DNA from 3 places in the Bacillus sp. FG16 genome. Region 2 is predicted to be linked to each of the others. Evidence: riboswitches for the same ligand, from Rfam matches in the RefSeq annotation. Region 2 holds a riboswitch; each other region holds the start of a gene.
The links. Region 2 has a riboswitch for S-adenosylmethionine ahead of ACODS7_RS22485 (M20 family metallopeptidase). Riboswitches for the same ligand answer to the same signal wherever they lie in the genome.
Positions count from the first base shown of each region.

Region 1: linked by a shared signal. The riboswitch ahead of ACODS7_RS21760 (ECF-type riboflavin transporter substrate-binding protein) and the one ahead of ACODS7_RS22485 (M20 family metallopeptidase) in region 2 are both predicted to bind S-adenosylmethionine.
Region 3: linked by a shared signal. The riboswitch ahead of ACODS7_RS17980 (sugar ABC transporter substrate-binding protein) and the one ahead of ACODS7_RS22485 (M20 family metallopeptidase) in region 2 are both predicted to bind S-adenosylmethionine.

Region 1 is NZ_JBMDKC010000068.1:5,862-14,327, forward strand. Features, by position in the region: gene ACODS7_RS21740 (sensor histidine kinase) at 1-1,157, shown strand, start outside; gene ACODS7_RS21745 (YjcZ family sporulation protein) at 1,250-1,357, opposite strand; gene ACODS7_RS21750 (energy-coupling factor transporter transmembrane component T family protein) at 1,494-2,294, opposite strand; gene ACODS7_RS21755 (ABC transporter ATP-binding protein) at 2,287-3,987, opposite strand; gene ACODS7_RS21760 (ECF-type riboflavin transporter substrate-binding protein) at 3,998-4,546, opposite strand; SAM riboswitch class I at 4,686-4,801, opposite strand; gene ACODS7_RS21765 (aspartate/glutamate racemase family protein) at 4,955-5,635, shown strand; gene ACODS7_RS21770 (macrolide family glycosyltransferase) at 5,686-6,864, opposite strand; gene lepB (signal peptidase I) at 7,127-7,657, opposite strand; gene ACODS7_RS21780 (peptidoglycan D,D-transpeptidase FtsI family protein) at 7,734-8,466, opposite strand, start outside.
Region 2 is NZ_JBMDKC010000073.1:1,829-10,294, reverse strand. Features, by position in the region: gene ACODS7_RS22505 (carbohydrate binding domain-containing protein) at 1-95, opposite strand, end outside; gene ACODS7_RS22500 (IS4 family transposase) at 562-1,992, shown strand; gene ACODS7_RS22495 (SDR family oxidoreductase) at 2,121-2,885, opposite strand; gene ACODS7_RS22490 (Lrp/AsnC family transcriptional regulator) at 3,055-3,495, shown strand; gene ACODS7_RS22485 (M20 family metallopeptidase) at 3,630-4,835, opposite strand; SAM riboswitch class I at 4,923-5,024, opposite strand; gene ACODS7_RS22480 (AAA domain-containing protein) at 5,100-7,409, opposite strand; gene ACODS7_RS22475 (VOC family protein) at 7,521-7,913, shown strand; partial or broken gene ACODS7_RS22470 (hypothetical protein) at 8,163-8,350, opposite strand; gene ACODS7_RS22465 (hypothetical protein) at 8,450-8,466, shown strand, end outside.
Region 3 is NZ_JBMDKC010000048.1:24,575-33,040, reverse strand. Features, by position in the region: gene ACODS7_RS17995 (hypothetical protein) at 1-141, shown strand, start outside; gene ACODS7_RS17990 (ABC transporter permease) at 247-1,242, opposite strand; gene ACODS7_RS17985 (sugar ABC transporter ATP-binding protein) at 1,226-2,713, opposite strand; gene ACODS7_RS17980 (sugar ABC transporter substrate-binding protein) at 2,710-3,822, opposite strand; SAM riboswitch class I at 3,911-4,016, opposite strand; gene ACODS7_RS17975 (NCS2 family permease) at 4,105-5,406, opposite strand; gene ACODS7_RS17970 (SDR family oxidoreductase) at 5,608-6,474, shown strand; gene ACODS7_RS17965 (L,D-transpeptidase) at 6,541-7,302, shown strand; gene ACODS7_RS17960 (hypothetical protein) at 7,406-7,657, shown strand; gene ACODS7_RS17955 (DUF1540 domain-containing protein) at 7,691-7,903, opposite strand; gene ACODS7_RS17950 (thioredoxin family protein) at 7,976-8,431, opposite strand; gene ACODS7_RS17945 (disulfide formation protein C) at 8,444-8,466, opposite strand, start outside.

The DNA of each region.
Region 1 (8,466 bases), on a different contig from region 2:
AAATACTACTGATTACCCTTTGTTCTAGTATCCCGCTTATTTTATGTATGCGATACCCTATCTATATGGATGAAAGTTGTATTCATGATTTAAGACAAATTCCGGTCATAATAGGTACGCTTTATGGTGGATTCCCTGTCGGTATCATATTGTTTACAATTTTATTAATTACAAGATTTATATTTTATGGTTTTAACATGCTAACAGTCGTTGTTTACGGAATAATGTTCATCGTTACAGCACTCGCATCTTCAAAATTTAATACATATAATAGAAAACTTAAAGTAGCTTTTTCCATGTTTTTAACCTTTTTCCTAGCAATATTTACAACTGTAATTGTATTAACTTTATCAGATTTTGAAGTGAATAATTTATATATTATTTATTTCATGGTATTACCGACTACTTTAATGTTATTTATTGTTTATATAAATGAAGTTATAAAAGATGCTGTATTAATGCGCTCAAAATTAATTAAAATGGAAAAAATGGAGATTGTTAGCCAACTCGCTGCAAGTATATCGCACGAAGTAAGGAATCCTTTAACGGTCGTAAAAGGATTTACACAGCTTTTAAAAACACCAAATTTAACTCCTGAATCAAGAGACGAATATATTAAACATATACTTGAAGAGTTAAATCGTGCCCAAGAAATTATCGATGATTACTTAACGTTTGCCAAACCTGCTCCAGAAAAATTAGATCAAATTTCAGTAAAACAAGAGTTAAATCGAGTTATTAATATGATATTGCCATTATGTAATATGAATACGATACATATTACACAGGATTTTTCTGAGGCAACCATTGTTGGTAATAAACAGCACTTTCAACAATGTTTTTTAAACTTAATAAAAAACAGTATTGAAGCAATGCCTAATGGTGGTACCTTAAATATTTCCTCATCTATCAATAATAGTAAAGTTGAAATACGAATTGAAGATAGCGGAGTTGGAATGTCACAGGAGCAAATAAATCGATTCGGTGAACCGTATTTTAGTACAAAAACAAAAGGCACTGGTTTAGGTACGATGGTTGCTGTTAAGATTATTGAGACGATGCATGGAAGTTTAAAAATCCGAAGTATCGTTAGTAAAGGAACAACTTTAACGATTACGTTCCCGAAATATAGTAAGAATACGCATTTAAACAAATAAAAAAGGGGCATAGTTGCTCCTTTTTTATTTGTTTCGATACATAAGTATCTTCAATGTTTTTTTAGTTTACATTTGTGAAGACTAATTAAAAATTAGTATCCTCCGCCCCAGCAGCTGCATCCTACAATTATTAATAGAATGAATAACACAACTAATAAAGCGAAACCTCCACCAAAACCACAAGAACCACCGTAACTCATATTTTCTCCTCCTTTTGGTTTGAAAACTAATAGGTAGTTGATCATTTTAACTGGTTCGTATTATACATTATGTGTATATCCCTTTTTTGAGCATGTCTACATAAAAATAAGTAAAAGCACTCGTTTAAAGAGTGCTTTAAAATGGATACCAAAAGTTTTGAAATACGTTTAATTTTAAATATACCGCAACAATGAATATGAAAACACCGGCAAATAAAGCGATGAAATCTTTACGTTTCGCCTTACTTGTATAAAACCATGTACGTTTATCCTTCTTTCCAAATCCTCTTAAATCCATTGCATTTGAAACCGTATCTATTCTTTCTAGAGAATGAATGATTAGTGGCCAGAAAATTAAAACACGGTTCTTCATACGAACCCATAAACTTGCTTCTCCTTTTTCAAAAGCCACTCCTCTCGCTTCTTGCGCGTGTTTAATAATTTTATACTCAGACTGGATGTCAGGAATATAACGTAGTGCAATATTTATTGCATATGTAATCTTATAATGGATACCAAGTTTACTTAAACTACTTACAAATTCGCTTGGATCTGTCGTGTATATAAAAAGAAGTGTAAATGGTAATAACGTAAAATACTTTAATGAAAGTGTAGCTGCATAAAATAATGTTTCATATGTAATCGTTGCATATCCAATATGTAAAAACGAGGTATATGATTCAGTTAATTCAGATCCATGAGTTGGTGTAATAAATAAAATCATGACAGAGTTTAATAAACTAAATGTAAATATGACACTAAAAACAATTAAAATTTTATGAAATGGAATTTTAGCAATGCTGAGTCCGATACACCCAATGATAAATAATATTAGCAACACCCGAAAATCAAAAAACAAAAAAGTAAGCGTCATACAAAAAATAAATAAAAACAATTTCACTACCCCATCCATACGATGAAAATATGTACTATGCACCTTCCTCCCTCCTATTACTATCTAAATAAAGTTCCATAAATTTTTCCGGACATGCAATCCCACTAAATTTAACAAGCTTGGTTAAAGAACTCTCTCTTAAGTTAGCTATTTGTAACGTTTCTTGATCACCAAATACATTAGACACTGTATTATCCGCAATAATTTCCCCTTCATGTAGAACTACTGCACGGTCTGCATATTCTAGTGCGAGATTCATATCGTGAGTGATAAAAATAAATGAAATACCCTTTTTAGCTAGGTTATTAATAAACGACATAAATTGTTTATAATGATAATAATCTTGTCCCGCTGTCGGTTCATCTAATATGATAAGCTTAGGATTTGTTGTTAATACAGATGCGATTGTTAATCTCTTTTTTTGCCCATAGCTTAGTGCTTGAATTGGCCAATTACGAAATGGATATAAACCACAAATTTTTAAAGTTCCTTCTACTCTATTCTTAATTTCTTCCTTAGAAAAATTATGTAATGTTAATGTAAATGAAACTTCTTCAAAAACAGTAGGCTGTGTAATCATATGATTTGGATTTTGCATCACGTAAGATATGATTTTCCCACGTTTACGAATAGACCAAGAACTAATATTTTCACCTTCTAACAAGATTTTCCCATTTTTTATTTTGTTTATGCCTATAAGACTATGAGCTAATGTGGATTTCCCTGCTCCATTATGTCCCAATAGTGCCACAATTTCTCCTTCATATATTGAAAGGTTTACATTTTCTAATACTTTTTGTTTATTAGGGTATGAAAATGATAAATTCTCCACTTTAAGTAATTCCTTGTTTTTAGTATTACCTTTTAATATGACTTGTTTCTCCATCCACTCTTTTAGAACGTTGCCTATCTTTTCTTTTTGAAGGTTTTCCATTGGATATATTACGTCATTATTACGATCAAAATGTAATCTCTTTAATGCTTCGATGTAAATAGGCTCTCTTAAGCCAATACGTGGCAATATATTTGACGCTAAGATTTCTTTTGGTGTTCCTATTGCAATGACTTTACCTTCATCAATTAATATAACTTTGTCTAAATCCAGCTTTAAAATTTCTTCTATCCTATGTTCGATAATAACAATCGTTTTATTATATTGCTCATGTATATCTTTCATAAGTTCTATCGTATGTACGGCGCTTAGTGGATCTAAGTTCGCTAACGGTTCATCGAACAATAATATATCCGCATTTGTTGTTAATAAACCAGCAAGAGAAACTGTTTGCTTTTGACCTCCTGATAATTCATGTGGACTTTGTTTATGAAACGTATGCATCTTCACCTTTCTTAATGAGTCCGAAACAATCTTTTTCATGTCATCTTGATTTACACATTCATTTTCTAAATAAAAAGCTACATCTTCTTCTACTGTCAGACCAATAAATTGAGCATCTTGATCTTGCAAAATTGTTCCCACATTTTTACTCTGCTCGAAAATGCTGCCTTTTCGCGGATCTTTTCCAGCAATTAAAACGTTACCAGTACTAATCCCTTCATAAGAAAATGGGATTAGCCCATTGATACAATGAGCTAATGTCGACTTTCCTGAACCACTTCGTCCAGCAATTAGCACCTTTTCTCCAGGGTATATATGAAAGGTAATATCACTTAAAGTAGGCTGCGCAGCATGCCCATATTGAAAGGTAAATTGTTCAAACGAAATAATTGGTTGCATGTTAACATCCCTACTTTTCAATTTTTAAATGTGTATGTTTCTTATTAGATTTTGCCAAGCCAATTGTAAGTGGCAATCCAACTACTAAGAAAACGATAACATCGGAAATTGTTGCTCCTAATACTTGTATAACAATTTTGTCAAATGGTTCTCCCATCACAATAATATCGAATGCCCCAGCAAATATAATAGCAATGACAATACCAACTAACCCAGTAATTGCTAAATAAGAAATATGCCCCTTGTTAAACGACCCGTTTTTCACACTAAAACCAACTCTTTTTTGAATAAGACCCATCGAAAAACCAATAATCCCTGAACTAATAACCCAGCCCCACCAAATCCCCCAGCCAGCAATCGTATCTGTTACTGTATGACCTATAAGTCCGATTAACAGTCCTGCCACTGGACCAAATAATGCTCCAAAAACAGTTAATATAGCTAATGCTGGTTTAATAAATGTATTCGGTGCAATAGAAAATCCCCAAAGTCCTAATATCCCGTATAATGCTGCTCCAATACCGATTGCTACTACTAACTTTGTTGATAATTTGTTCATTACAATTCCCCTCTCATATTAGTCAACTTTTATTACTCTATATTTAATTTAAAAATGAATTATGCATCTACACTCCCTTTCTATACAACAAAAAATGACCTCTTATATAAGAGGTCATTTTCTTTCACGTTCAAGAATCCTCTTATCTTTCAAAAAACACAACGTGTCCTCTGCGGAATTAGCACCTTCCTATAAAATTGCATAGGGGTTGCTGAGGTTTCTTAGGGCCGTTCCCTCCACCTCTCTGGATAAGTATTAATTTGTAATTCGTATTATGGCACTAAAAAGTGTAAATTTCAACACTTTTCTTACTATTTTTATTTTTTGTTAAATGGCACATTTAAATCATTGTTTTCTTATCGGAATTGTGAAATAATGAATTCAAAATCGTTTCGGGAGGAATGCATTATGAAAGTTATTGGTTTGATTGGAGGATTAAGTTGGGAATCTACATCATTATACTATAAACATATTAATACGCTTACACTCTCTCAATACGATCAAAATGCAAAGTTAGTTTTATATAGTATGGATTTTGGTGAAGTAACTACTTTATTACAAAACCATCAATATGAAGAAGTGAAAAATGAACTAGTTACAGTTGCAAAGAAAGTTGAAAAATCTGGGGCTGAATGTTTATTAATGTGTTCAAATACCGTACATCTATTTGCCGAGGAAGTAGAACAAGCAATATCTATCCCGCTTCTTCATATTGGTGATGTAAGTGCTAAAGAAATGGTAGAACAGAATATAAAACGTATCGGACTATTAGGAACAAAACAAACGATGGAGCAAGATTTCTATAAATCACGATTAGCGAAATATAACATTGAGACAATTATCCCAAATGACGAGGAAAGAACTTTTATCCACCATGTCATATTAGATGAATTAAGTAGAGGGATCATTTCAGAAACATCTAAAGAAAAGTTATTACAAATTACAAAATCATTAATTCAAAACGGCGCTGAAGGTATATTATTAGGCTGTACTGAAATACCTTTACTCATCTCCCAAAATGATCTCACTATTCCCGTTTTTGATACTGCTTTTTTACATGCAAATACTGCTGTGCAATTTGCTGGATAGGAATATAAAAGCATAAAGGTGAGAACCTCTATGCTTTTATATTATTACAATTATTTATTTAAAAGAGATTCAATAACTGCAATTGCTTCTTTTGAACCACCACATTCTATAAAGCTATCATTCAGTTTTCTTATACCATTTTTATACTTTTCATTTGAAAGAACATCTGTTACAGCCTCTTTTAAAGTGTGCACATTAACATGTTCTTTCAATAGTCTATGTGCCGCTTCAAGCTCAGTTAATCTTTGCGCTATCATAGGCTGATCTTTATCATGCGGTATTATTACAAATGGGACATTATAATGAATGGCATCGTGTACGCTATTCATACCACCATGTGTAATAAAAACATCTGCTTCATTTAATATTTCTGATTGAGGTACGTATGGAGCAATTATAAAATTATCTGGCGCTTGCTTTATTTTTGAAATATCATTTCTATCACCAATTGCCATTACAACTATCCCATCAAAATCTGAAAAAGTATCAATACAAGTATTAAAGAATGGTTCGAGTCCTTCAAGCAGTGTTCCCATTGAAATGTAAATAACTTTCTTCTCTTTAAGTGATTCCAGTGGAAACTTTATATTTGTTTTACACTTTGAAATGCTCGGTCCAATAAAAATGTTATTTTCTCCGAACGATTCGCTATTAGGTTGGAAATAACGACTTGTGTATACGAAACAAACATCACCCTTATTATTCATAAATTGAAGATTATTCTTTGGTTTTACTCCAAATTTATGTTCCATCTGATTTAGTAATTTTTCAGAGATCTCCTCTGGTTGGAATGGTATATCTGCATTTGGATGAAAAGGTAATGTCTTCAAAAACTCTGAAGGAATTAAAAATATAGGTGAGGAAACTACACCTGGAACTTGTAAATACTCCTTTACTAACTCTCCCGCGCCAAATATATCATAAATTACGAAATCAAAATTTATACTTTCACATAATTTTTTCGTAATTTCCAATATATATAAAGAAGTTTGAACATGCACATGAAAGAAAGCATTTAACCCAGATGAGGTTTCAGCATCAATAGAAATCTCCTTTAATAGATCCGGATGAGTATGTACAGTAGCTCCTAAATCTTCAATTCTATCCTTAAAGTTTGCCGTTGTAATATAATGTACGTGATCCCCTCGTTCAGTAAAGGCTTTTACTAAATTTAATGTAGGGTTTACATGTCCCTCTGCTGGAAAATTAACCACTAAAATATTTAGCACTTATTCCTCACTCCTTACATTTCACTGTTTTAATTAAGCATACATACTGTTATTTGTACATGTAATCGTCCCCTAATAGTCCTAAAGTGCTTGTTACATTATGTTGATAAATAATTTTCAGTCATCAACATAAAAAAAGCATCTACCTATGTAGATGCCTAACCGTGATAAGGAGTGTTCTGTGAGGTTAGAACAAGCTTTTCTGCTTGTCCTATGCTATCAATATATGATTTATTTTATAAAATGTGAATCGTTAATAGAATTATTTTATCCATTTTATATGATCAAATGGATAAAATACCATTTCTACCTTACCTATTATATTTGACTCATCAATAAGTCCAAGTGTATTCCTACTATCTTTACTATGATTACGATTATCACCTAACACAAATAATTTATGCGTAGGAACTTTTATTTCTCTAAAATTTGAAAAACGATTGGATACTTGTAACATATCTAAATGTATATACGACTCATCACGCTTTTTACCGTTAATATATACCTCATCCTCTTTTAATTGTATATTATCCCCCGATAATCCAATAATTCGTTTCACATAGTAAATAGGCTCGTCTTCTTTTTTTATGATGACAACATCCCCATAATGAAAAGACGATAAACAGACGTTTACCTTATTAACAAGTATATAATCTTTTTCATTTAAAGTAGGTTGCATCGAAATTCCTTCTACCATACAAAATAAAAATGACTTATTAATAAAAATAACCCCTATTATAATTAAGATGTAGCTACATATGTTCCTCCAATATTTTAGAATAAACAGCTTCATATATACCTCATTTCCAATCTATCCCCAGATAAAAACGCCTCTAGTTCACATGAATGCTAGAGACGTTTCGTCCATTTTAATTCTCTTTAGAGTTATCTGTTTTTGGCGCTTCACCAGTTAATCGCTTATTTTTCAAATCAAAATAAGCATCTAAAACTTCTTTTCCAATATCGGAGTTAATGCCCGATTTATCATTTTCAACCCACGGTACTACAACAGAAAATGCTACTTCTGGATCATCATATGGCGCATATCCAGCCAATGTTAAGTTATAACATTCTCTACGATCGCCTTTCGCATTTCGCCCAATTTCATTTTCTCCACCATATACAGTTTGTGCGGTCCCTGTTTTACCAGCTGGTTTATATGGTGCTTTTTGGAACGCTCTTACTCCCGTTCCATCTCCTTCTTGAAATACTTTTCTAAATCCTTCTTTTACTTGATTAATATATTCTTGTTTCATATCGATTCTATTTAAAACAACGGGTTCTATTGATTGTACTACTTTACCAACCTCATCTTTTTGAACGGTTTGTTCTCTAATCTCTTGAACAATTTGTGGTTTCATTCGATACCCTCCATTTGCGATAGTCGAAATATATTGTGCAAGCTGAAGTGGTGTATACGTATCATATTGTCCAATAGAATAATCTAATAAGAAACCAGGCTGATTATCTTTTCTTCCAATTTGTCCTGCAGTTTCATTTGGTAAATCAATACCAGTTTGTACGCCTAATCCAAATTGCCTGAAATAATACCTCATTTTATCAAAATATTCTTGTTTAATATCTAGTGAACTATTTTTCACA
Region 2 (8,466 bases):
GATGAACTATCTGCTGATACAATACCTGAAAAACCTATACTAGCACTTAATACAATTGCTGTAGACAATACTCCGATACCGCTTTTTTTAAACAATTTCTTCATCTCCTTTGGTCAAATTAAAATTTACTCTTTCATTTTTCTATATATATTTGGATAAACCTGCCAGAGAACAACTTTATTAATAAATAATTTACAAGTTATTTTCAATTGAAAGATCTTCAACATATACAAGGAGACCTCGCTCAAATCGAAAGGGTAAAGAAAACATATCAAGAGAGCAAAGTGACCTATTAATTAAGGGAATCGTCAGTTCCACTTGCTCGTTTATTAAGGTTTTTTAGTATCAATTTGGCCCAACATTATTCCAAAGCTACATGAATAAAACAAACGGCAAGCTTATGGGTTAATAATTCATTCACGGCCAATTTATGCTTCCAATTCCGTTGAATAATTAGATAATCACCTACAAAAATAAGTGTTTTCTGGCCAACTTATACTTCCAACTGCGGCCAACTTATAGGTAAAGTCACAAAATATACAGAAAGGATGGCGTTCTTTTATGACTCTATCAATTCAGGATGAATTTCAGTTGTTCGCTAAAGAACTACAGCGATATCTATCTCCACATATTCTTCAACAATTCGCACAAGAGACAGGTTTTGTAAAACGTAAAAGTAAGTATGGCGCACTTGATTTGGCTGCTTTATGTATCTGGATTAGTCAACATGTAGCAAGTGATTCTCTCACTCAATTATGTAGTCAGCTTTATGCAAATACAGCTACACTCATAAGTCCAGAAGGACTGAATCAACGCTTTAATCCAGCAGCTGTCGCATTTCTTCGAGAAGTTTTTACTTCTCTTCTCACACAAAAACTCTGTTCAAATCACTCACTTTCTGCACATATAATCTCTACTTTCAATCGTATCCGTATTCTAGATGCAACAGTGTTTCAACTGCCTGACCATCTCGCCACTGACTATCAAGGTTCAGGTGGAAGTAGTAATACGGCAGGCATGAAAATCCAATTGGAATACGATTTACTTAGTGGTCAATTTCTTAACGTGCAGCTTGGACCAGGAAAGAATAATGATAAAACATACGGTACTATCTGCCTTGAAACCGTAGAAGCAGGCGATTTGTGTTTACGTGATCTTGGTTACTTCGATTTAGGAGACTTACAAGCCATTCATGATAAAGAGGCTTACTATATCTCGCGGTTGAAGTTGAATACACGCATTTATATCAAGAACCCTGAACCAGAATACTTCAACAATGGTACGTTAAAAAAGCAAACAGAATACATCCAGCTTGATATGACACAAATGCTGTCTGGTCTAATTCCTGGTGAAACGATGGAAATCCCCGAGGCATACATTGGCCAAAATCAGAAACTTCCAGCACGTGTCATTATTCATCGTTTAACCGATGATCAAACACAAACACGTCTGAAAAACCAAGCGATACGTGAAAAGAAGAAAGGCATTGTCATGAAGGATAAAAGTAAACGTTTAATGGGCATGAATGTATATATCACGAATACGTCGCTAGAAGAAGTACCGACGAACTACGTGCATTCATTATATTCACTTCGTTGGCAGATTGAAATTTTGTTTAAAACGTGGAAGTCATTCTTTGAAATTGATGAATGCCAAAATATAAAAAGAGAACGCCTAGAGTGCCATTTATATGGACAACTTATCGGCATTCTCCTATGTTCTTCTACGATGTTTCAAATGCGTCAGTTTCTATTTAAAAAGAAAAAGCAAGAGCTGAGTGAATATAAAGCAATTTATATGATTAAAGATTTCTTTCCATTACTGTTTCAAGCGCTAGCCTATGGCACAGAAGAACTTTTAAAAATTCTGTATTGTCTTTATCAACTGCTCAAAAAGAACGGTCGTAAATGTCATCGGTATAAGAAGATGACCGTCTTTGATATTCTAGGGATTGTGTATAAAACGACAGTGAAGGATAGACAAGCTGCCTAGCGAAAAAACCGCGTTTTAATAGGCTTCTTTAGCATGCCTACTTTTTTATCACTTGCTAGTTTTAAAACAAGGATTATTTCGTATCTAGTAATTTATTTTGTTAGCCTGATGGGCATGGGGTGGTGCCCCTATAAACAAAACCCACCAGAAACATCTAAAATCTGCCCTGTTATCCAACGACTATCAGAAGCAGCAAGGAACGCTACTGCATCTGCGATATCTTCAACTTGCCCTATTCGTCCGAAAACAGATGAATTCGTAGCAAAATTTCGTATTTCCGGATCATCTAGCAATTTTGCATTAATATCTGTCTTCGTATATCCAGGCATAATTGTATTCACTGTTATACCTCTTTCTCCGAGATGTTTAGCTAGAGGAAGTGTCATCGTATTTAATGCACCTTTACTTAAACCGTATGCAATAGACCCTGTAAAACCAAGTCTTACTTCAGCTGATGAAATGTTAATAACGCGCCCCTCTGCTCGTAGTAACGGTAATGTTTGCTGAATTAAGAAGAATGGTGCTTTAATATTTACGGCCATAATTTCATCAAAAACTTCTTCTGTCGTATTTTCAATCGTTCCTTGTGTACCTATCCCTGCATTGTTTACTAAAATATCAATCTCTGATGCACCAACTCTTATTTGTAATTCATTCTTCAATTGTTCTACTAACTTTTTGACACCATCAACTGAATTGAGATCAGCTTCAATTAAGAATGCTTTTCCTCCATTAGATTCAATCTCACTAATTGTTTCATCTGCAGCTGCCTTATTTCGGCCGTAGTGAATCGCTACTAATGCACCGTCGTTTGCCAATCTCATCGCAATCGCCCGACCAATACCGCGACTCGCCCCTGTTACTATCGCTACTTTCCCATCAAGATTCTTCATTTTTTCCATCCTTCCTAAATTTCCGTTTAATAAAAATCTATACTTATATTTTCATGTAAACCCCAATCATTTTAAATATAAATTCATAGGTAATTTAGTTTCTTTACTTATGATATTATAGTTATAAATCACAATTTACTTTAGAAAATAAATCAAGGGAGATACCCCAATGCAAAATGCAGTAAAACTAGATGAAATCGATCACAAAATAATGAACTTGTTGTATGAAAATGCGAGAATTTCTGTTTCAGAAATAGGAAGAATTATATCCATGACGCAACCTGCTGTAAAAGAGCGTATTAACAAACTTGAAGATCAAGGAGTGATAGCGGCTTACCGAACGAAATTTGAGCCTTCCAAAATTAATAAAAACATTCAAGCATTCATCATGTTTAAAACGAGCCAATGCTCTGATTTTATCCAATTTTGTAATGCCGCTCCTGAAGTAACAGATTTATATCGAATTAGTGGGGAGTTTAATTATATGATGAAAGTCATGAGCGATTCGATGGATTCTCTCGCTGCATTTTTAGACTCTTTAATGCAATTTGGCTTGTCGTCTCCTTTAATTGTTTTAAAAAGTGAGTTTGAGGAGAAATTGTCGTTCTAATAAGAGGACACTAAGGTAGAAATATCAAGTGTATGTGAAAAAATTCTTTTATAATATAATAAAACCAGCCATAGGCTGGTTCTTTTTTCATTCAATTTCCTACTAAAAATCCCGGGTATAATCCCCCTTCTCACTTACCCTTGATTCCTCTGCGCCTCTTTAAACTCCTCCTTCACCTTCTCTAACAACCCTTCTTCCGTAATTAATCGATACGCCGTATTTGCTAATGCTTTTGCCGATGTAATTAATGCTTTATCCCCTAGTTCTGAACGTGCTGCTTCTCTAAATTCATTCGTATGCGCAATTAAGTCATCTGGACCAATTTTAATGTACGGGTGAATGGTCGGTACGACTTGGCTTACATTTCCTGCGTCTGTTGAACCAATACCCACTCTTTCTTTACGGTTTACGTCTTCGCCTAATAATTCTAGTTCTTCTGCTACGACGTCGTTATATGTTTTTGTTACGAGTAGTTCATCGATTTCATTTTGGAATTGATGGATTTTCACTTTTGTGCCTGTTGCTAATGCTGCTCCCTGTGCGATATTTCTTACTTTTTCTGTTACTTCTGCACATCTTTTTCTCGTTGCTGCGCGGATGAAGAATCTTGCTGCGGCGTAGTCAGGAATAATGTTAGGTGCTTTTCCGCCCTCTGTAATAACACCATGAATTCTTACATCTGACGGAAGTTGTTGGCGAAGTGCGTTAATACCGTTATAGAGCTGAATAACCGCATCTAATGCGTTAATCCCTTCTTCTGGCGAAGCTGCAGCGTGAGCTGTTTTTCCGTAAAAATGAAAATCAAGTGGATCGACTGCTAGTGAAGGACTCGTTGTCGCTGTTTTTCCGCTCGGATGAATCATAAGTGCCGCATCAATATCTTTAAATAACCCCGCTTTTACATAACTCGCTTTCGCACTACCGTTTGGTCCTCCTTCTTCAGCCGGAGTACCAAACACGACAACTTCCCCGCCAATTTCTTCAAGCGTTTCTGATAATGCGATTGCTGCTGCAACGCTAATTGTGCCAATTAAATTGTGACCACACGCATGGCCTAATCCTGGTAAAGCGTCATACTCCGCTAAAAATGCGATGACTGGTCCTTTTTCCCCTGAACTTTTCCGCGCAATAAAACCTGTTTCATGCCCAGCTATATTGTGTTGCAACTGAAAACCAGCACTCCCTAGTAATAAGCTTAACGTTCTTGATGCGTAAAACTCTTGGTTACCAATTTCCGGATTCGCATGAATATCATGACTTGTTTCTATGTACTTTTCCTTATTTCTTTCGATACTCTCTTCAATTGTTTTTCTTTGTGACGCTACTCCTGTCGCTCCCATTTTTCTTCCTCCTTTATTTTCACGTAAAAAAGCCTCTTTCTAAAAGATAGAAAGAGGCTTCTGTATATACAATCAAAATGAGCTTCTTTCTTATCTTTCAAGTTACCTTGCTGGAATTGGCACAGTATTCATAACGAATCCGCTGCCGAGGTATCATAGGGCCAGTCCCTCCACCTCTCGCGATAAGAATTTTCATAAAATTATATTAAATTACATTTATTCTAAGTTCATTCCAATTAAAAGTCAAGGAATTCCTATCCGAATTTACCGAATATCTAAAAATCCTTTTAATACACCAATTGTTTCTGGTGCTTGCAGTCTTGCACATACGTACGGAAATTCCGTACTACCTTCAAATATCATTTGAGATGTGAGCGGTGCGCCTGCCCAGAAGATTTCATCATCGATTACGATAAACGGGAATGCTTTATTTTGTCTTTGTAACTTTACATTTTTCAGCGGAACTGGTCCATCACTATAAACTGTTATTTGTGCATTTGTACGCATTAACGCTTGCCATACTCGTTTATCTACTTGTTTCGTACTTGGCAGTGAAATAATAATTTTTCGTTTTGCGGCTAAAATATCTTTTAATAGCCCTTTCGGCTCTTCAAGATTCATTTCCATAAACCAGCGTAAACGTTTCGAAATTTTCCGTTCCCACAATTGTCTTGATGTCGTGCGGTCATACACATCTCCATGACGTTCTATATGAGCTGTTAATTGCGATAACGCTTGTTTTCTAGAAAGATTTTTACGCATATAATGGCAATCTGATAATTGAATGAACTTCCCTCTCGCCCTTGTCACTGCTACATTGACGAGGCGATGATTTTTATGGTCAAAGAATAACACGCCAGGTCGTTCTTGCGGATAACTGTCAACCGTATCAAAGATCATCATATCTCTTTCAGAACCTTGAAACTTATGAACTGTCGCCGCTAAAACTGGTATGTTTTGATATTTCGTTCTCTGCAACATTTCTCTAATACACGTCGATAAAAAGCGTGACTGCGCCCTGTAAGGTGTCACAACACCAATGGATTGCACACCATCTAACAATCCGATTAACATCATTTGCATTGCTACTAAACCAGACATAATGTTAAAACGTGAACCAGAAGCAGCATCTTTTAACGAAAAAGCTCCCATTTGGCTCGTATCAAATAAAACACTCGCTTCATTTGCGAACGGCTGCAATTGCGCAAGTTCTTTACGCTCTGAAACAGACGGATGATCGTATACTCTATTTTTATAAATAAACGAATTCGTAAACTTCGATATATCCGCATGCATACGTCTTTGTTCCTGCAACATAAATAGGTTCGGATGTGCTTCTGATTTATTAACAGACTCAACAATCCCAGCATGGTAAAACATATCTTCCCCAAGCCATTTGCGAACAAGTTCATGGTTCGCCATCGCAATTGGAGGTAATTGTAAAAAGTCGCCACAAACAACGATACGTTTTCCAAGTGAAGCAGCTAATGCGATTTGCGGAACGAACGCCATACTCACTTCATCTACGACAACTAAATCAAATGTACGCTCATAAATCAGCGCATCAATTGCACATTTTGATAGAGTTGCACCAATTACTTTTGCATTTTCAATATATTCTTTTTCTACTTCTTTAATTTTCGCTTTTTGCTTTCGAAGATCACTTTCAATCTCTTGTATACGCTTCTTATCAGCAGAAGTCGCTTTATATGATAAAATCTTTTCACGAAGATCTTGTCGTGTTTCTTCTAAATAGAGTCTTTCTTCTCCCCAAGATCCGTTCGTCGTTTCAACTAGCTTCGACGTAAGTAATGTTTCATGATTTCGTATATGTTCATGTTGACTATAACCGTAACGAACAATTTCGCCAGGTGTCCATTTCTTTTTCTTCTCAATTTGTTTCGTTACTTCGCTCATTAATACGTCCACTGCCGCATTACTATGAGCTAACACAAGTACCGATTTTCCTTTTTGGTAATGAGCCGAAATAATACGTGATAAATTGTACGACTTCCCTGTTCCAGGCGGTCCCCATACGTACGTTGTCGGATTGTAAAACGAACGATATGCTAGTTCATTTTTCGGATTTTTCATCTTCTCAATATGCTTCGGACTGCTCGTCCCATCAACGAGACGCTTTATACGATTACGTTTTAGCTTATCTTTACGTGCTTCTTTCAATCGCTCTTGCAGTTGCTCTAAAAGTTGCCACGGTTCACTGTATAAAACCGCTTCTCTTATTTCACCTTGTATATAATCATTTAATTTCAATTCTATTTCTAATCCATGTACAGATAATACTTCTCCTGTCGCTTCCTCACCATCGAACTCAATTCGAATTGGTGAACCTTCAGGTAAACTTACTTCCGAAATAAGCTGAAATACATACACTGTATTCTCATAATCTGTATATAAAAAACGACCGTTCATGATAGAAATTTTACTACCACCTATCGTTTTCCAATGTTTAATTTCATATGCTAATGCATAATGCCACTCTTTCATCGTTTCCGATAATGAAGGAGTTTGAGTAGGTATATTCATCGTATAATCTCCTTCCTTCTCCCCAAACATACTTTCTCACTATACCATACAACACGCTTAAATTTGTAAGGTTTTTATCTTGCTTATTTTCTTAATTTTCAATAATATATTGTATATAATTTTCAGAAAGAAGGAATCTACATGCCAGTTAGAAGAATTGAACACGTAGGACTTATGGTTGCAAACTTAGAAACATCTATTACTTTTTATGAAAAAGTAGTTGGCTTACAGCTCATTAAGCGAATGGGACACCCAAACCCAGACTTAAAACTCGCTTTTTTAGGTGTAGAAGAATCGAAGGAAACGATACTTGAATTAATTGAAGGCTACAATTCTTCTCTTCCGGCAGAAGGAAAAGTACATCACATTTGCTTTAAGGTAGATTCATTAGAAGAAGAAATCACAAGACTAAAGAAACACACAGTAACCTTTTTACTAGGAGAAGAAGTCGAAACATTACCAGATGGAACACGTTACATATTCTTCGCTGGTCCTGATGGAGAGTGGATTGAGTTTTTTGAGACGGAGAGATAATCTGAAGAGACTTTTTACTTCAATAAAGTATAATAAAAGCCGTAGGAGTTTAATGCCTACAACTTTGTAAAAGGATCTTGATTCACTATAAAATATCCTCTATAGGTTTATTCTTAAAATTTACTTTTAACTTGATATTGATGTGACGTAATCTTAAATATTTAGAAATTTAAAAAGCCCCCTAATATTGTTAAAGGGGCTTTACTCATACGAATGATAATTTTTATAAATAATTGCTAAATAGTGAATTTACATAAATGCTTTTAGAAGCTCTTGAACTAATGGGATTGCTCCACCTATAAATTTTAAAACTGCCATTGCGATTTCCATATTATTTCCTCCTCTTTTGTTAGTACTGGGATGTGATTAAACTTTATACCCTCATTATAGTAAACGCTTACATTTGTAACAATACATTTCTGTATGCAATATTGCATATTTATACGTTTTGACAATATTTGACCTCTATTAGTCATTCTTTAATGGTACCATAACGAAGTGAGAGTCTTTAAGGGTTCTCCTTAATAGGAGGAAATATGGAGAAAGTGCAAGA
Region 3 (8,466 bases), on a different contig from region 2:
GGATTTCTACTTCGCTGGCTCATACATGATGAGATGCTATTGGATCAGCTTATTGGATTTAGTGTAGGAATGGTAATGGTTGTTTCGTCAGTTTCCATTCAAAAGTATAGTAAAGAATTACAGATGAATGAGAAATATTAATACTTTTTAACTGCTGTTATCTTTTTCATAGTTTAGTAATCGTGGAGGCTTTCGTGTGATTGTTGCAAAGGGAAAATAGAGCATCGAATTTCGATGCTCTATTTTTTATTTACGCTTCTTTTTAATAAATGAAAAGGCTAAAGCTGTAATTAAAATACTGCCTTTAATGATATCTTGTGCATAATAAGGAACGTTCATCATTGTGAGGCCATTTAGTATAATTCCGATTAATACCGATCCGAGGAATGTTCCGACTATATTTGGTTTCTTGGCACCGAACATTGCGTAACCGATATAGGCAGCTGCGACTGCATCCATTAATAATGGAGCACCAGCTGAAACTTGTCCTGTTCCAACGCGGCTGCATAGAATAATGCCGCCAATAGAAGCTAGTAAACCACTAATCATATAAGCATATACACGGTAACGATCAGTAGGAATACCGGCTAATCTAGCAGCTTCTCGATTCCCACCAGTCATATAAAAGAAACGACCGTACGTTGTTTTTTCTAAAAATAGATGTGCAATTAAAACGACAGTAAGCATGATAATGACAGGGACTGGAATTCCTAAGACGGAACCTTGACCGATAAATAAAAAGGATGGAATAAAATGTCCTGTTGCACCGGACATTCCTTCATAAATTGAGGATCCTTTTGAAAATGTTAAGTGTAGTCCATTAACGATATACATGATACTTAATGTAGCTAGTAAATCGGGTAGTTTAATTCGGATAACGAGTAGTGCATTTAATAATCCAACTAATAATCCGCAAAGAATAGGAACAAGGAGTGTAACTAATAGTTCTTGTCGATATAAAACGAGACAAGAAGCAGCTGCAATTGTTGCTAAACTAGCGGTAGAGCCGACTGATAAATCAAACCCATCTACAATCAATGTAAAGGTAACGCCGATTGCAAGTAACGTTACGATGGAAATAGAACGTAAAATATCACTAATATTGTTATATGTTAAAAAAGAATCATTGACGATAGAGAAAAAAATTGTAACACCTATAATAATAGCAATTGTACTAAATTGATAAAAAAGATGAGTAGGTAAATATAGTTTCTTAGTTTTCGTTTTATGAACGAGATTCAATGGAATAGCTCCCTTCAGATAAATGTAAAAGCTGTTCAGGAGATAGTTCGCTTGGTAAGTATTCACCTACAAATTCTCCGTTTGCCAGTATAAGAATGCGATCAGCGATATGCAACGCTTCATCTTGTTCTCCTGTGAAATAAATTACGGAACTTCCGTTTTCTGTAATGTTGCGAATGAATTGAAAAATGTCTTGTTTCGCAGCGATGTCTACACCTTTAGTTGGCTCGTCTAAAAGAAATAGATTAGGTTTGAATCCACTCCACTTTGCAATTGAGACTTTTTGTTGGTTTCCACCGCTAAGTGAATGAATAAGTGCCTTTGGGTCATTTGGTGAAATACCGAAAGAAGAAATTGCTGTAGTAGCATCATTTAATTCGGTTTGTTTTCGTTTCCAACCTGATTGATGTAAATTTGTGTGACTTATAATATCTTCCGAAAGAAATACGCCTTGTTTTCTTCTTTCTTCTGGTACAAGTGCGATTTTCGCTTTAATCGCATCTCGTGGTGTTTTAATCGTTAGTTTTTGACCGTCTATTTCTGCGTGATAAGTATGACGAGCACCAAATAACGTTTCAGCAAGTGTTGTTTTTCCACTTCCAATTAATCCGTATATCACAACAGTTTCTCCTTTTCGTATTGTAAGAGAAAGGGGAGAATGACCTTCGTGTAATAGAAGCTCTTGTACTTTAAATAGTTCCTCGCTCCCGGTTTTTGGTGCTGTATTAATAGGAAGTGTAAGTTGTTTTCCAGTCATTGCTTCCACAATTTGTTGAGCTGTAATTGTTGTAATGGTTTCAGAAAGGGCAACTTGACCATTATGTAATACAGTTACATCATCCGCGAAATTTCGAATCTCTGATAAACGATGAGAAACTAAAAGGATGCCAATTCCTTTTGATGTTAAATCTTTTAATAGTTTCCCAAAGGTTTCAACTTCTTTTGGTCCAAGAGAAGAAGTAGGTTCATCTAATAAAAGGTAATTTGTATTGTTAGATAAAGCTCTTGCGATAAGAAGTAATTGTTTTTCATGTAATGAACAGTTTGAAACATCTTCCGAAACATTTAAATTTACCTGTACAGTTTGCAAATGTTGTTTAGCAAGTGCGACTAATTTGGACTTTGAAAATAGTACTTTATTTTGCATTGCTAAATGATCGATTAGTACATTTTCTAATACAGATAATCCGGGAATAAGTCCGTGATCTACTTCTTGTGTTACGAAAGAAATGCCATGCTTTTTTGCATCGCGCGGGGAAGTAAAGGAAACAGACTGAGTATCAATTTTTATATCGCCAACAACTGGTTGAATTTCACCAGTTGCTATTTTTAGTAAAGTACTTTTTCCCGCACCGTTCATGCCTAGTAAAGCGTGTACTTTTCCTTTTTGAATATGAATAGAAACATCTTCTAGAACAGGTGTAGCGACATGATAAGAATGTGTAATGTTTTGAAGAGAGAACGTCATCATTTTTTCTCCTTCTCTAATTTTTTCATCCAAGGGGAATATGCATCTTTTGAGTCTCCCCAACCGTTTATATATTTTGATAACTGATCCATTGTTATATTTTCTTTTGGTAAACTATTTTTCTTTACTAAATAAGGTTCTAGTGAATAAATATCTGGCGTTTGTTCACCAGCAATTTTTTTGTATAAAAATCGTACTTGAACCTTACCTACTTCAGCTGGATCAGTTGCAGCTGTAGCAGTCCAAGGTGAGTTTTCTTTTTGCATGAGTTGTAAATCTTCATTGCTTAAGTCAATGCCATATACTTTTATATCTGTACGACCAGCTTGTTCAAGTGCTTTAACAGCCCCTTTAGCAAACTCATCCCACGAAGCGAAAATAGCTTGTAAATCGTCTTTTTTCGGATATTTCTTTAGTAAAGCTTCTACTTGTGTTTGTGTATCGAGCGGTGTGTTATTACTAGCAGTACCGAATCTTGCAACTTCTTTTATATTTGGATACCGTTTATAAAAAGCATCAATGATAACATTGCGACGTTCCATTGGAGCAAATCCGCCGACCCATACAACTGCGATATTTCCTTGTCCATTCAAATCTTCCGCTAACGTTTTTAATGATTTCCATGCAAGACTATAGTCATCTTGATCAATAATTGTCACACCTGGCAAGCGTAGATCGTTATCGAACGCAACTACGGGAATGTTCGCCTGTAACGCTTTTTCTACTCCAGGTTTTAGTGCTTCAGAACGGCCATGATCAATTAAAATACCATCCACTTTTGAATTAATAGCAGTATCTAAATTTGCAGCCATTTTTGCTAAATCGTTATCAGAATTGTAGACTTGTACACTGCCGCCAAATAGCTCAACTTGTTTTTTGACACCCTCAATATATTGAGAGGAAAAAGTTCCGATGGACATTTGCATAATTAATGCGATTTTTAATGGCTTCTTCATTTGGCTTGGAATTTCTGTTTGTAATTGATTTTCTACCGTTGTAGTCGCCTTTCTCACAGTTTGTTGCTTTTGTGAAGAGATAGCATCTTGTTCATTTGTACAAGATGCTAATGTAAATAAGAGAAAAATAAGTACGATGGAACATAATTTTTTCATAAAAAAATCCCTCCTAAACTAAAAAGAGAGAGGAGGGAGTGAAAATAAAAAACGCCTTTTCATATAGAAAAGACGCCTTATCATATTACTCTTATCTTTCAACACAATGTGTTGTAAGAATTAGCACCGTGCCCATAAATGGGTCGGTTGCCGGGCTTCGTAGGGCTCATCCCTCCACCTGCTCTTGATAAGACATCGAATATTTAACTATTTTGAATTATTCCACAAACGAATGGTGTTGTCAAACAGTATTTATAAAAAAATCCCTCAGGAAGAGGGATTTTAATGTGGTAAGAATATCAATTGATAAGCAAACAAAATTCCAAATACATACACAAGTGGGTGAACAGCACGGAATTTACCTTTTGCCACTTTCATAAGTGGGTATGAAATAAATCCAAGTGCGATACCTGTTGCGATACTTGATGTAAGTGGCATGCTTAAGATTACTAAAAATGCTGGGAATGCTTCATCAAATGAGTCCCAATCGATGTGGCGAACTGAACCCATCATAAGACTACCAACAATAATTAATGATGGTGCAGTAATAGCTGATACACCAGAAACGGCACTTACTAATGGTCCGAAGAATGCTGCTAGTGCGAATAGAACAGCTACTGTAACAGTTGTTAAACCAGTACGACCACCAGCTGCAACACCAGCAGATGATTCAATGTAAGCTGTTGATGGTGTTGTTCCGAACATAGAACCGATTGTTGCTGAGAATGAGTCAGATAGAAGAGCTCGTCCAGCTTTTGGAAGTTTTCCGTCTTTCATAAATCCACCTTGTTGAGCTACCCCAAGTAATGTACCTGTTGTATCAAATAATGTAACAAGGAAGAATGAGAATACAACGCCGTATAATCCGTAGTTAATTACGTCAGATACAGCAGTAATTGGATTTGAAACAATAATTCCTTCTGGTAATCCAGGCATTGATGTAACACCGTTTGAGAATGTTAATTGTCCTGTGAAGAAAGCGATAATACCAGTTAATAGCATACCGATAAATAGTGCGCCATTTACATTTAAAGACATAAGAACAATAGTAATTCCAAGCCCAGCCAATGCTAGTAGAACTGGAGCAGAGTGAAGATCACCAAGTCCAACTAAGTTTGCATCATTTTTTGTAACGATACCTGTTAAACGTAAACCGATAAAGGCGATGAAAAGACCGATACCAGCAGTAATTGCATGTTTTAAGTTTTCAGGAATTGCTTCCATTAATTTTGTACGGAAAGATGTAAATGATAGCAAAATTAAAATCATACCTGCTACGAATACAGCAGAGAATGCAATTGCGAAAGTCATGCCTTCATGCGCTTTTACAACAGAGTAAGAGAAGTAAGCATTTAATCCCATACCTGGCGCGATTGCGATTGGTAAGTTTGTAAAGATTGCCATAAATAATGTTCCGACAACAGCAGCAATAATTGTTGCTGTAAATGCTTGTTCAAATGGAACACCTGCATCCCCAAGGATAACAGGGTTTACGACAATGATATATGCCATTGTTAAGAAGGTAATAATACCTGCCATAATTTCAGTTTTAATAGAAGTTTTATGTTTTGAAAGGTTAAACATATAAACATCCTTTCTGTTTACGAATAATTTTCACAACAGTTATATATAATATTCGTTTTTTAACTATTTTGCAATAGTTTTGCATAAAAAGTTTATAACAATTCATATTTTGTGTCTTAAATTCGAATATTAATCGTAACTTGATGTGTGAATTTCAGTTTTTATTATGCACATTATAAGGAAAAGGAGTTGAAAGAAGCTATGCCACAGCAAAAAAACTTTATAACAATGCCTGCGCAACATCAAAATAAGCAGCCGGGGATTGAATCATTAATGAGCCCCCTTCCGCAGTTTGAAGATCCAAATTATAAAGGAAGTGAAAAGTTAAAAGGAAAGAATGTGTTAATTACGGGAGGAGATAGCGGAATTGGACGAGCAGTTTCCATCGCTTTTGCAAAAGAGGGAGCAAATGTTGCGATTGCTTATTTAGATGAGGAAGAAGATGCAAATGAGACGAAACAACGTGTTGAAAAAGAAGGTGTAAAGTGTGTATTGTTGCCAGGGGATTTGAGTAATGAACAGCATTGTAAAGATATTGTGGAAGAGACCGCTCGGCAGTTAGGTAGTTTAAATATTTTAGTAAATAACGTTGCACAGCAATATCCGCAGCAAGGACTAGAGTATATTACAGCAGAACAGTTAGAAAAAACATTTCGTATTAATATTTTTTCTTATTTTCACGTTACGAAAGCAGCACTTTCTCATTTGAAGAAAGGAGATGTCATTATAAATACGGCATCTATCGTTGCATATGAAGGGAATGAAACGTTAATTGATTATTCCGCAACGAAAGGAGCAATCGTAGCTTTTACAAGATCACTTTCTCAATCGTTAGTGCAAAAAGGGATTCGTGTAAATGGTGTTGCACCAGGACCGATTTGGACACCGCTTATTCCATCGAGCTTTGATGAGAAGAAAGTCTCTCAGTTTGGGAGCAATGTCCCGATGCAAAGGCCTGGTCAACCATATGAGTTAGCGCCGGCATACGTATATTTAGCGTCTGATGATTCTTCTTATGTTACTGGACAAATGATACATGTAAATGGGGGCGTTATTGTAAATGGATAGTTTTCATTTATAAGAGCAAAGTAAAGCTAATTACAATTATTATGGTGAGCGCTAGGGGGGATATAGGTGAAAAGGGTATGTTTCGTCTTACTATTATTTTTCTTCCTACCGGTTAGTGCTTTTGCTGATACAGATCATTTAATACTAGTTAATCTTACGACAAACCAGTTGTCTTTTTTTGAGAATGGAAATTACACAAAAACATTTCCAGTAACGACTGGAAGAGATCGTACACCTACGCCTGAAGGTAATTTTTGTATTATAACGAAATTTAAAAATAAAGAATACCATCGAAAAAAAATAGCTGGGGGTGCACCGAATAACCCTCTTGGTACGAGATGGCTTGGGCTAGATAAGAATGAATATGCGATTCATGGGACAAACCGGGAATGGACGATTGGAAGTAGGGAATCAAATGGCTGTATTCGCATGCATGACAGGGATATACAATGGTTATATGACCGAGTACAATTACAAACAAAAGTAATCATTTCTCGTTTTCATACGAGCCCCGAATATGAAGCGAATAAGCTTGGTTATCGCGTTGTGAGCTGGAATGGTCGAAAAATAGAAAAAGAACAAATTGGAATACTTACGTTAGTAGACCGCGCGGATATATATTGGCAAGAACCAAATGGACAGTTAACGAAAGTGAAAACGGTATTGCCAAATGAAAGATATCCGGTGTACTCAAAACGAAAAGATGGAATATATTATATAGGAAACAATTCGTATATTATAGATGAAACAGGAGAGAAAATTCGTTACGAGCAAATTCCTTCTTCGATTTTAAGTAATATATATAAACGGAAATACAATGTTCCGTAATGGCTACCGTATTATAGACGGTAGCTTATTTATACTTGGAGTTTAACTGCAACTATTGTATTTTGCTGAATATAATACAGTACAGATAGGGGGCGGTTATATTATGAAAAGTGAATTTGCGTTTAAAGTTTTCTTAGTAACGACCTGTTTATTTATCTTGTATTTATATGCGTTTCTCGTCTTTTCTTTTTATGTTCCATATGTTGATCTAATATTGTTCTTTGGATTTATTTGGGCGTTTGTGAAAGCGAGGGAAGGAGAGAAGAGTATATATCGGCGCATTACCTTATGCGGAACGGTAGTTCTCGTTATTTTGTACTTTTTTATTATGCATGATTTTTGGAGGGGAATATAAAAAAGCATACGATGAATCGTATGCTTTTTATGTTTAATATTTAGGCTTAAATGTATGACAACAAGTCTCTATACTCGTTGCTACAGAACTTTCTAGCGTCTCATTTGTTAAAGCAGCTGTATATGAATCATTTTCAGTTTGACCAGTTTCATCTGCATCAGGCTGAACGACAATCGCACTTGCTTGACAAAAGTTACCTTGTCCCCAAAAAGAACAGTTGGAAACAGAACATCTTACTTCTGGCATAAAACCCCCTCCTTATACATTAGTGTGGGATTTTACGCCCATTTCATGTGTAGAAGGAGTTTCCTTTTCTTATTACTTTTTCGTTTGCTCAAGCCATTCTTTTAATTTGTCTTTCGGCTGTTCACCACTAATACGGCTCACTTCTTCGCCATCTTTAAAATGAATGATTGTTGGTGTACCTTGAATTTTATATTCATCCCAAGGAGCATCTAATTTTTCAATATCCATAACTTTCATATCAACGTTTAAGTCTTTAGCCATTGGCACTACGACAGGAGATAATTTTTGGCAATGAACGCAAGATGTTTGATAAAAATATACTGTTTCTTCTTTTTTCTCTTTTAAATTCTTTTGAAGATCTGAAAGAGAGATTTTATTTGTGTAGTAGTCAGGACCATCTGTTTGACTATCAGTAGCATTATCAATTTTTTGGCTAGTTGAAGCTTTTTTTTCTTCCATTTGTGTTACAGCGAAAATTGCCGCAAACAAGGCGATAATAATACCACCAAATATAAGCATTTTTTTCATTCTTTCATCTCCTTATTTGTTTTTGATGACAATAA